DNA from 3 places in the Noviherbaspirillum sp. UKPF54 genome. Region 1 is predicted to be linked to each of the others. Evidence: predicted binding sites of a transcription regulator. Region 1 holds the regulator's gene; each other region holds the start of a gene.

Region 1 (3,277 bases):
TAAACAGGTCGTTGCGGGTCGGGTCGTAGACCACCGCTTGCGTGATCTGGCCGCGCTGTTGCAGGGCGATCGATACGCAATACTGCGGAAACCCATGGATGAAATTGGTGGTGCCGTCGATTGGATCGATGATCCAGACGTTTTCGTTTTCGTCGTGCAGGTTGGCGGAGGCGCCCGATTCTTCGGCCAGGATGGCGTGGTCGGGGTAGGCGGTTTTCAGAACCTCGATGATCGCCAGTTCGGCGGCCTTGTCGACTTCAGTGACGAAATCGTTGTGTCCTTTTTCCGTGACCTTGACACGGTCGATGTCGAAGGAGGCGCGATTGATGACCGCGGCTGCGCGGCGTGCGGCTTTCACCGCCGTATTCAGCATGGGATGCATAGAGGTTCCGTTAAAATTGCGGTTCCGGTTTTCGGACCACAAATGAATTAATGAGCGATGCGGCAATATCGGACAGTTGTTCGCTTGCCGCGCAATGCCGCTATTTTAAATGAACCAGCAACAAACCAGTACTTCTCTTTTTGACCGCCTGCGTTTCGTGCTGGTGGAAACCAGTCATCCGGGCAATATCGGTTCGGTGGCGCGCGCCATGAAAACCATGGGGTTTTCACGCCTTGTGCTGGTGAATCCCCGCTTTCCGGACGCAAACCGGCAGGAGGAGGCGATTGCCTTCGCCAGCGGCGCGCAGGATATCCTGGCCAGCGCAAAGATCGTCGGTTCGATCGGCGAAGCGCTGGCCGGCTGCAATTTTGCTGCGGCCTTAAGTGCCAGGCCGAGGGAATTTTCGCCGCCTGTCATTACGCCGCGCTCATTGGCTGGACAGCTGTCGGTCGATGCCGGCCTGGATGCTGCGCTGGTATTCGGCAACGAGAGGTATGGTTTGCCGAACGAAATCGTTGAAAAGTGCAATGTCCTGATCAATATCCCGGCCAACCCCGAGTATTCATCGCTGAACCTGGCGCAGGCAGCGCAGGTGCTGGCATATGAGTTGCGACAGGCCGCCGTCGGCGACGCGCCACCGGCGACGACGATCGGGTTTCAGGGAGAGGCGGCTGGCCTAGCGCAGATCGAGGGCATGTATCGGCATCTCGAGGAGGCGCTGGTGGCGGTCGAATTCCTCGATCCCGACAATCCGAAGAAATTGATGCCCAGGCTGAAACGGCTGTTTTCCCGGACTCAGCTGGAAACCGAGGAAGTCAATATATTGCGAGGCATCGCCCGGCAAATTTTGAAGAAGGTGCCGCGCTAGGGAAGCCGCCGCGTGAAACGGCCTGGATTGCACGGCGAGATTGCTTTGTTGTCGAGGGAGGCCTCAGCCCCAAGCCCGTAGCAGGCCGACCGCCAATCCTTCCAGTGCAAAATCCTCCTGGCTGGCGTCGACGCGAATTGGCTTGAAATCCGGATTTTCGGGCAGGAGTTCGATGACCGAGCCGGATTTCTTGTAGCGCTTGACCGTTACATCGTCGCCTAGTCGGGCCACTACGATCTGGCCGTTCTTTGCGCTGTCCACTTTTTTCACCGCCAACAAGTCGCCGTCCATGATGCCGATGTCGCGCATCGACAGGCCGCGCACTTTCAGCAGGTAATCGGGCTTGGAGGAAAATAGCGACGGGTCCACGCTATAGGTGGCTTCGATGTGTTCCTGCGCGAGGATGGGCGAGCCGGCGGCGACACGACCAACCAGCGGCAGGCTCAGTTGCATCAGCGCGGGGTGGGGGAGCGCCATTTGCTTGGCGCCGATACGGCCCAGTCCGCTGTCGCCATTCATGTCGCGCAAGCGGATGCCGCGCGAGGTGCCGGGCGAGATTTCAATCGCTCCCTTGCGGGCGAGTGCCTGCAAGTGCTCTTCGGCCGCGTTGGCCGAACGAAACCCCAGTTCGGCCGCGATTTCAGCCCGTGTTGGAGGGAATCCGGTATTTTCGATCGCTTCCCTGATCAGATTCAGAATTTGCTCTTGACGGGCGGTAAGTTTGATCATGGCGGCACCTGAGCGTCGATAAACGCTGTTCATAAAAACAGACTGTATTTTTATACAGCTTCTAGGCGAATGCAAGCGCCCACGTCATTAATTTCCCCGTTACCATGCGGCCGGCGCTGCCGTTGGGGTGTAAGCGCTTGAAAGCATTGAGCTTTCTGTATTTTCGGGTTATCATCGTCGGCTTTCCTCTTCCCACACCTGTCTTGACGCCGGGGTGGGCGATTGTTTAATCCGTCCATAAGGAGATTACATGCGTCATTATGAAATCGTATTTATCGTGCATCCGGATCAGAGCGAGCAAGTGCCCGCAATGATCGAGCGCTACAAGGGCATCGTGACCGCCCGCAACGGCAAGATCCATCGCATCGAAGACTGGGGCCGTCGCCAGATGGCTTACATGATCCAGAAGCTGGCCAAGGCACACTATGTCTGCATGAATATCGAGTGCGACAACGAGACTCTGGCTGAAATCGAAACCGGCTTCAAGTTCAACGATGCCGTGCTGCGCCACCTCACCGTGAAGATGAAGAAGGCCGAGACTGCGCCGTCGCCGATGATGAAGGCGGTCCAGAAGGAAGACGCTGCCAAGAGCCAGCGCAGCGAGGCAGCTGCATCGTAATTGCGCAAGCCAGGAGCGTGAACCAGCTTCAGTTGGTCGCCGTCATTGCCGAGCGCGATGCATTGCGATACACGCCGGCAGGCATTCCGATTGCGTCGGCGAAGTTATCGCACCAATCGGAGCAGGTCGAGGCAGGCATCCCGCGCCAGATTGAACTGGAAATCGCTGCGGTCGCCGCAGGCGAAATCTCCGGAAAAGTCAATCGGGCGGAGCTGGGAGTGGCCTACCGCTTCACCGGATTCCTGGCACGCAAGAACCGAAACAGCAAAAGCTTCGTCTTCCACGTCACGGACGTCGAGGCATATACATCAGATCACTAGATACAGGAGCCAAACATGGCATTCGGTAAAAAATTCGACAAGAGCAAACTCAAGCAAAAGCGCCAGCAGCAAAACCCGCTGTTCAAGCGCAAGAAATTCTGCCGCTTCACCGCCGCCGGCGTTGAGCAAGTGGACTACAAGGACGTCGACACCCTGAAGGACTTCGTCCAGGAAAACGGCAAGATCATGCCGGCACGCCTGACCGGCACCAAGGCACACTACCAGCGTCAGGTCGACACCGCGATCAAGCGCGCCCGCTACCTCGCGCTGCTGCCGTACACCGATCTGCACAACGCCTGATTGACGACTGAGAAATAGGAGAAAAACATGCAAGTCATTCTGTTGGAAAAAGTCGTCAA
Region 2 (3,277 bases), 410 kb from region 1:
ACGGTCACAAGCCGTACAGGATTTTCGTCAAGTTGTCGTAAATCGGATAGACCGAGGAGCTTGGGAGCAGCCAGCCGATCACGTCGAAGTGGTCGTACTGATTGTAGTAGCCGAGGTAGTTCCAGGTGCCGCGCACCGAGGTGCCGTCGTAATTGCGCACCGGTTGCCCGGACGGCGACTTCATGCTGACCGTGTTGACCACGCCATCATTCGCAAACCAGCTGCTGTCGATCAGCACGCGGCTCGGATCGGTCTGCGTATACGATCCCATGCCAGGCACAAAAAGCGAGGGCACCACCCATTCGCCGGCGGTGTTCTTCATGAAGAAGATCATGTCGTCGCGCGCATACTGGTAGCTGGAGCTCTGGAACGGCGCGATGAGGCGGTCGGTCGAATTGCAGCAGAAGCTGCCCTGTTCGGTCGCCTTGCCGCCGATCGAGTAGTAGTACACGTTGGGCGAGGTCTTGACCCAGCTGTTCAACGCCTTCGCGCCGTCCGGGCCCAGTTCCCACTGCGCCGAATCGCGGTTGGACAAGGACCAGAACGGCGCGCCCTTGATACGGTCGAGGAATTGCCAGAAGGTTTCGGTCGGCTGTTGCGCCAGGCCATACTGTTCCAGACGGAACTTGTAGATCGGGTTGCTGCTGCCGCCGAGGCCGGCCACCTCGACGATCTTGCCGGCCAGTTCCGATACCTTGGGCACATAATCGATAATCACGTCGCGCAGGGTGGTGCCGTTGTGCGGAGTGGAGATGGTGGTGGCGCTCTTGACCCAGCCGATCTTGCCGCCGGTGTAGAGCGCGCCACCGCCCTCGTCGCCGTTGGGCGAGCCGTTTTCCAGCAGCTGGATCAGGGTGCGCACGGTTTGCCCGCCCTGGCTGTGCGACACCAGGTGGATCGGGTGGGCCGCGTCCCACTGCGGGTACAGCGCGACCGGGTAATGGTTGGGGTTGTTGTCGGGATCGGCGGCCCAGCATTTGCCGGCCGGTTTCTGGATCTTGCCGTAGGCGGCGAATTGGGCGGTGCGCTGGGCGCCGTAGTCGGTGCAGCCGCCCTTGATCTGGTAGTACAGCTCGACGGCGCGGTCCCAGTTCGAGCTGACCGGCCCGACCGCGGCGGTATATACCTGGTGGCTGCCGTTGTAGGTCTTCATGTGCGCTTCGACGTCGTTGAAGCCGCCCCAGTACTTGAAGCCGGTGCCCTGCAACTCGTCGGGGCCGAAGCCGAGGAAGCCGTGCACCAGCACGACAGGATCATTATTGGCCGCGAACGCCGCGGGCCCCGCCATGAATGCGGATAAGGCAACCGCTGCAACGGTTACTCGCGCAAGTAACCCGGCCGCGCGCTTGAATACAGACGCCATCTTGCTCTCCTTGAATGGGATAAATGCTGCCTTGTGCAGCCGGCTCTGTTGACCGAGCCTTTGTCGAAATCCGTTTGCAAACAGGATGCTTTCGCTATTCCGTTTGGCGATTGCGAAAGAAAGATGGCGCTGGGCGAATGAGGCGCGGCAATGACGGCGCGAGGATGCGGGCGAGTTGCATGGTGTTGTCTCCTGTGTGAATCGGCGATGGTTTTATTATTTTTTAACAGCGCTGAACTTGAACGAAAGCTTTCCACTGCACACGAACAAGTCCGAATGATTTCACCACAACCAAATCGCATCCTCTTCGTCTCCTTCCGCCCTGCCAAGCCAACAAATTGACATCGCAAGCCAATCTTGGTCGCACGGCAACAATGCTTTAAAAAACTGTGATAGCGAAATTAACTATAAGACAACTTATTCCCATCGATTAACAACGCCGTTACAAAAATGCATGCCTGTCGCTATACTGTTTTTATATACAGTATTTCATAACAAAAACATGCACTCCTCTTCTCTTCCGCCCCAAGCCCTCCCGGCCTACGCCGAACTGCAGTGCGTGACGAACTTCACCTTCCTGCGCGGCGCCTCGCATGCGGAAGAGCTGGCCGCGCGCGCCGCCGCCCTTGGCTACACGGCGCTGGCAATCGCGGATGAATGTTCGCTGGCAGGCGTGGTGCGAGCGCATGTCGTCACCCGGCAGCTGGCGCTGCACCTGATCATCGGCAGCCAGTTCCGGCTGGTGGACGAGGATGGCAACCCGGCCTTCTCGCTGGTCGTGCTCGCGCAAAACCGCAACGGCTACGGCAACCTGGCCGAAATGATCACGCTGGCGCGCACGCGCGCTGACGTGGGCAAGGGGTTTTACCGCCTGACACCGACGGACTTTTCCGCGCCGCAGGGGGAGCATGCGCACCTGCGCGGGATGCCCGATTGCCTGCTCATTCTCACGCCGGAGCACGGCATTGCCGCCGGTGCGCTCGCCCTGCAGGCGCAATGGATGAGGCAGACCTTCCCGCAGCGCGCCTGGATCGCGCTCACGCTGCTGCACCGGGCCGGCGATGAGCGACATCGCACCCTGGTCGAACAAGCCGCCCAGGAACAAGGCTTGCCGGTCGTCGCCACCGGCGATGTCTGCATGCATGTGCGCTCGCGCAAGCCGTTGCAGGACACGCTGACCGCGATCCGCCTGCGCACGCCGATTGCCGAATGCGGTTACGGGCTTGCGCCGAATGCGGAACAGCACCTGCGCTCGCGGCTGCGGCTGGCCAACATCTATCCGCCGGCGGCGCTGGGCGAAACGGTACGCATCGCGAAGCTGTGCACGTTTTCGCTGGACGAATTGCGCTATGAATACCCGGACGAGCTGGTGCCGCCGGGAGAAACGCCGTCCAGCCATCTGCGCAAGGAAGCCTATGCCGGCGCGAACCGGCGCTATCCCGCCGGGATTCCGCCGCAGGTGCGCCAGCAGCTGGAAAACGAACTGGCACTGATCGATGAGAAGCAGTACGCGCCCTACTTCCTGACGGTGTACGACATCGTGCGCTTTGCGCGCGGCGAGCGCATCCTGTGCCAGGGACGCGGCTCGGCCGCCAATTCCACCGTCTGCTACTGCCTGGGCATCACGGAGGTTGATCCGTCGCGCAGCCATACCCTGTTCGAGCGCTTCATCTCGCGCGAGCGCGACGAGCCGCCCGACATCGACGTCGATTTCGAGCACCAGCGGCGCGAGGAAGTGATCCAGTACGTGTACCGCAAATACGGCAGGCTGCGCGCCGCGCTGACCGCCGTCGTCATCAGCTACAAGCCGCGCAGCGTGTTGCGCGACGTGGGCAAGGCGCTCGGCGTGGACCTTGGCATCGTCGACCGCATCGCCCAGTCGCACCGCTGGTGGGACGACAAGACAGGGTTGGC
Region 3 (3,277 bases), 1.6 Mb from region 1:
ATAGCGCTGCTATACCGCCTTCGCAGCCGCGCGTCGTATGTGATATTCGTACGCTGGCAAATCAATCTACCGAAGGAAAGCGAGACTGCTCCAACGCAAGGCTCATACCAGGGAACCAGTTCGGATTCTCGTTTAAGGGGTAGCGGCTTGGCGGAATCGGTGTGTACGTCTTCACGGTCGACCATGGCGCCGGCGACAAAGCGGTTCCAAGGTATGCCTAACACCTTTGTATCGAACTCCTCCTGAAGCTTTGCTCCGCGCTTCATCCAGTCTTTCTGTAGCGGGTCAATGAATCCAACGTCGAGTAACAGAAGTATGACTGCGGCGAGGGCTAAATATGGCTTTAGCTGCGGATAGGTTGGTGCTAGCAGCACACTGAACATCGGGATTGCAATCGTCAAAAAGACGAAGCTGCCTTGAGCGCGCTTGGCGGCCCGATAGTTACGATACCGTGCTCGCAATAAAGCCACAAAGTCAGGATGGCTCTGTTTAGCCGGGATGTCGTTAGAGGTGTCTGGCGTCATGTAACTAAAGCAGGTTTCGTTGGCCGAGGATGGTAATAATATGAACGCCCAGAAGTAGTCCCGGGCACACTGTCGATGAAATTCGTCACGTTGACAGGCTGCGGCCGGGGCCCAGCTATCGAGGGTTTTCTATGGTTTAGAGACTTGTTGACCACGCATCAGCTCAGCAAGCTGCCTGAACCAGGCCTTGCGATGAATGAGACGCGCGTGATGGGCACTCGCATTGAGAACTTCGGCCTTACTCATTGCCGAAACGCGTTGCCAGTCGTCCTTGAGCACATAGGTGGCGTTGTCCACCTCGGTGCTCTCGAGAATATAGAGTTTATGTTTGTCCCAACCGTACACAACATAGCGAGAGAATCCATTGAGCCCAACAGCCATGAAGTCTGGTTCGTAGGCCGTAATCTCCTTAAAACGAGCGTTGATAACAGATTGATTCGCCGGTGAGGACTCAGAAATGACCTTCGCTACTGCCGGTCGCGCTTTCACCCATGGATACTTACCAGGTGGGAGAATTTCCCAGTTCAACTGGCGGCGTGTTGGCTGAGCCGTCAAGGCCAGGTCGTCTTTGGTCAGTGTGCATTCGCCGAACAGCTCAATAAACATGTGAACCGTATTGAGTAGAACCTTATCGTCTGCGGCAGTCGCAGACGAAAATGGCCCTGCTACAACCACTGCTTCGCCTTTCTGAGTCGTACGAACGGTAAGTTCGATTGCATAGGGTGCCATCTGCGTGCGGGGATAACGCTTATAAGGCACCTCCACGACTTTTGTGCGTTCTACCTTGTCGTAACGGCCGTGGAATTCTTGCCAAGTCCATTCCTTTTGGCGGTAATGGACTTCTAACGGTTGGTCACGGTGGACGATTTCTTCACCATCCGCATTGCGACGAGCCGCAATTCCGGCCGCAGCGGGGGGCAGCGCATGTTCTCCCTCCATCAATGGGATTGAGAATCCCATCTTCACCAGTGCCTCATCGTGAGCATCTGCATGGGGTAGAACAACATATATGTCTCCCTGCTTCGCAAACGGCGAAAGATGAGGGAGAAGGCTTCTTACTTTTTTCCTAATTAGCATGCAGCGGCTCCTTTTTGGCTAATGGTGACAAGGCGCCTCATGAACCGAGCAGTGTTGCCCGGCCATGCGGAGAAAACTCGACAGAAATATAGACGGAGGGATTTATATTTCTCTTGGTTAACTTTGGTCAACAACCATCTTTTCAAGATGTTAGATGAGAAATATTTCTCATATGACACATAGCATCAACAGTTGCTTCTATAGACAACACATATAGAACAGTAAGTCGTTGAATTTATTAGTGATTCGCCCGGCAACCTCCTTGACGACTGTATTTTTATACAGTATTGTGATTCCATCGAATAAATATTCGGGGAGTCGAAAATGCAAGACGAGAAGCATCTCGCGGCACTGCGGACGTACTGGAAACGCCATCAGGCGTTCCCGGCCATGGCCAAGCTCTGTGAAGTGGTGGGGCTGTCGTCAACTTCGTCTGTATTTGCCCTGGTAGGACGCCTCGTCGACGCCGGCTACCTTGACCGCGTTGAAGGACGTATCGCGCCCACGAAGCGTTTTTTCGCACGCCCTGTAGTGAATACTGTGCGCGCCGGTCTGCCGCAGCCGGCGAGCCAAGACAGTGTTGACCTCATCACGATTGATGACTACCTCATCGACGACCCGAACCGAAGTGTGCTGTGTCGCGTCCGCGGCGACAGCATGAAAGACGTTGGTCTGCTTGACGGTGACCTTGTGGTTGTTGAGCGAAATTCACCAACCAAGCCCGGCGATATCGTCGTCGCAATCGTCGACGAGGAATTCACGGTCAAGACGCTGCGCCTCGATGCGCAGAATCGGTATTACCTCGAGCCCGCCAACCCTGCGTTTGCCGATATCCATCCGACCGGCTCGTTGGAAATCTTCGGCGTCGTGGTTGGAAGCTTCCGCCGATTTCGACATTAACCTGCCTCGGTAACTCCTCGCAGTCCCGACTCTATGCCTGTGCCCGGCAGGGGGTCTCTTTGCCGTAAACAGCCGTTTTCAATCTAAAAGGCTAAGCCATGACCAGTGACCTGAGCAAGGCGCTAGACCGGAGCAGCACTGAGCTCGCAGCCAAGCAGGCGTGGATACCTGCCGACTACCCACAAGCGCTGGCGACCGGCGAGGTGAAAGAAGCAGAGGCTATCTGGTTCATTGAGCACACGGCGGCGTGGTTGGAGTGGTCGGTGTCAGCGGTCGTTCAAAGGGAATAAAAAGTTAACCGTATACCGGTTTCCAAAATAAGGTCGAAAGAACAGGAATATCGGAAATGAGAGTACATGTGCGAACACTGCGCCGGCGCGGGCGCCTGCTCAATAAAGACGAGCTGGTGGATAACCGCCCGCCATACCTGGGCGACCTGAAGGTGATGGAGAGCCGTGACCCGGAGTTGGGTCGCTTCGTTTTGCGAGCGCGTTTGGTCGAGAGCAAAGCGGGTACCGAAACCGAGGTCCTGCCTGGCCTGCATGACGCACATCTACTCTTCGCCGGAGACAACAAGATGCGTCTCGCCGGCTTCGAGCGCATCGATGGCGCGGACTTCGCACAAACCTGGTCCGTGGAGCTCACGGCATGCTGACCGTCTCCATTCATTCCGGCTCGCTCGATGAGCAATGCCATGCGAATCAGCTCGCCAAGCTGGATATCGCCTATGCCAAGAAGGCGGCGCTGGCTGATTACGTTGTAGCGTTATCACTCCG

What was found. The regulator LexA, encoded in region 1, represses DNA repair genes until DNA is damaged. The targets are predictions, from matches to a motif close to ACTGTATNNNNATACAGT.
Region 2: a site for LexA is predicted at 1,832-1,849, ahead of FAY22_RS07150 (error-prone DNA polymerase). Genes of this name have one in related genera too.
Region 3: a site for LexA is predicted at 1,870-1,887, ahead of FAY22_RS12520 (LexA family transcriptional regulator). Genes of this name have one in related genera too.

The regions. Positions count from the first base shown of each region.
Region 1 is NZ_CP040128.1:1,113,744-1,117,020, forward strand. Features, by position in the region: gene FAY22_RS05230 (inositol monophosphatase family protein) at 1-382, opposite strand, end outside; gene FAY22_RS05235 (RNA methyltransferase) at 492-1,250, shown strand; gene lexA (transcriptional repressor LexA) at 1,314-1,979, opposite strand; gene rpsF (30S ribosomal protein S6) at 2,230-2,598, shown strand; gene priB (primosomal replication protein N) at 2,616-2,918, shown strand; gene rpsR (30S ribosomal protein S18) at 2,934-3,218, shown strand; gene rplI (50S ribosomal protein L9) at 3,246-3,277, shown strand, end outside.
Region 2 is NZ_CP040128.1:1,525,262-1,528,538, reverse strand. Features, by position in the region: gene FAY22_RS07155 (triacylglycerol lipase) at 5-1,363, opposite strand; gene FAY22_RS07150 (error-prone DNA polymerase) at 1,866-3,277, shown strand, end outside.
Region 3 is NZ_CP040128.1:2,726,535-2,729,811, forward strand. Features, by position in the region: gene FAY22_RS12510 (S-4TM family putative pore-forming effector) at 1-524, opposite strand, end outside; gene FAY22_RS12515 (hypothetical protein) at 654-1,601, opposite strand; gene FAY22_RS12520 (LexA family transcriptional regulator) at 1,926-2,501, shown strand; gene FAY22_RS12525 (hypothetical protein) at 2,600-2,791, shown strand; gene FAY22_RS12530 (hypothetical protein) at 2,860-3,156, shown strand; gene FAY22_RS12535 (hypothetical protein) at 3,150-3,277, shown strand, end outside.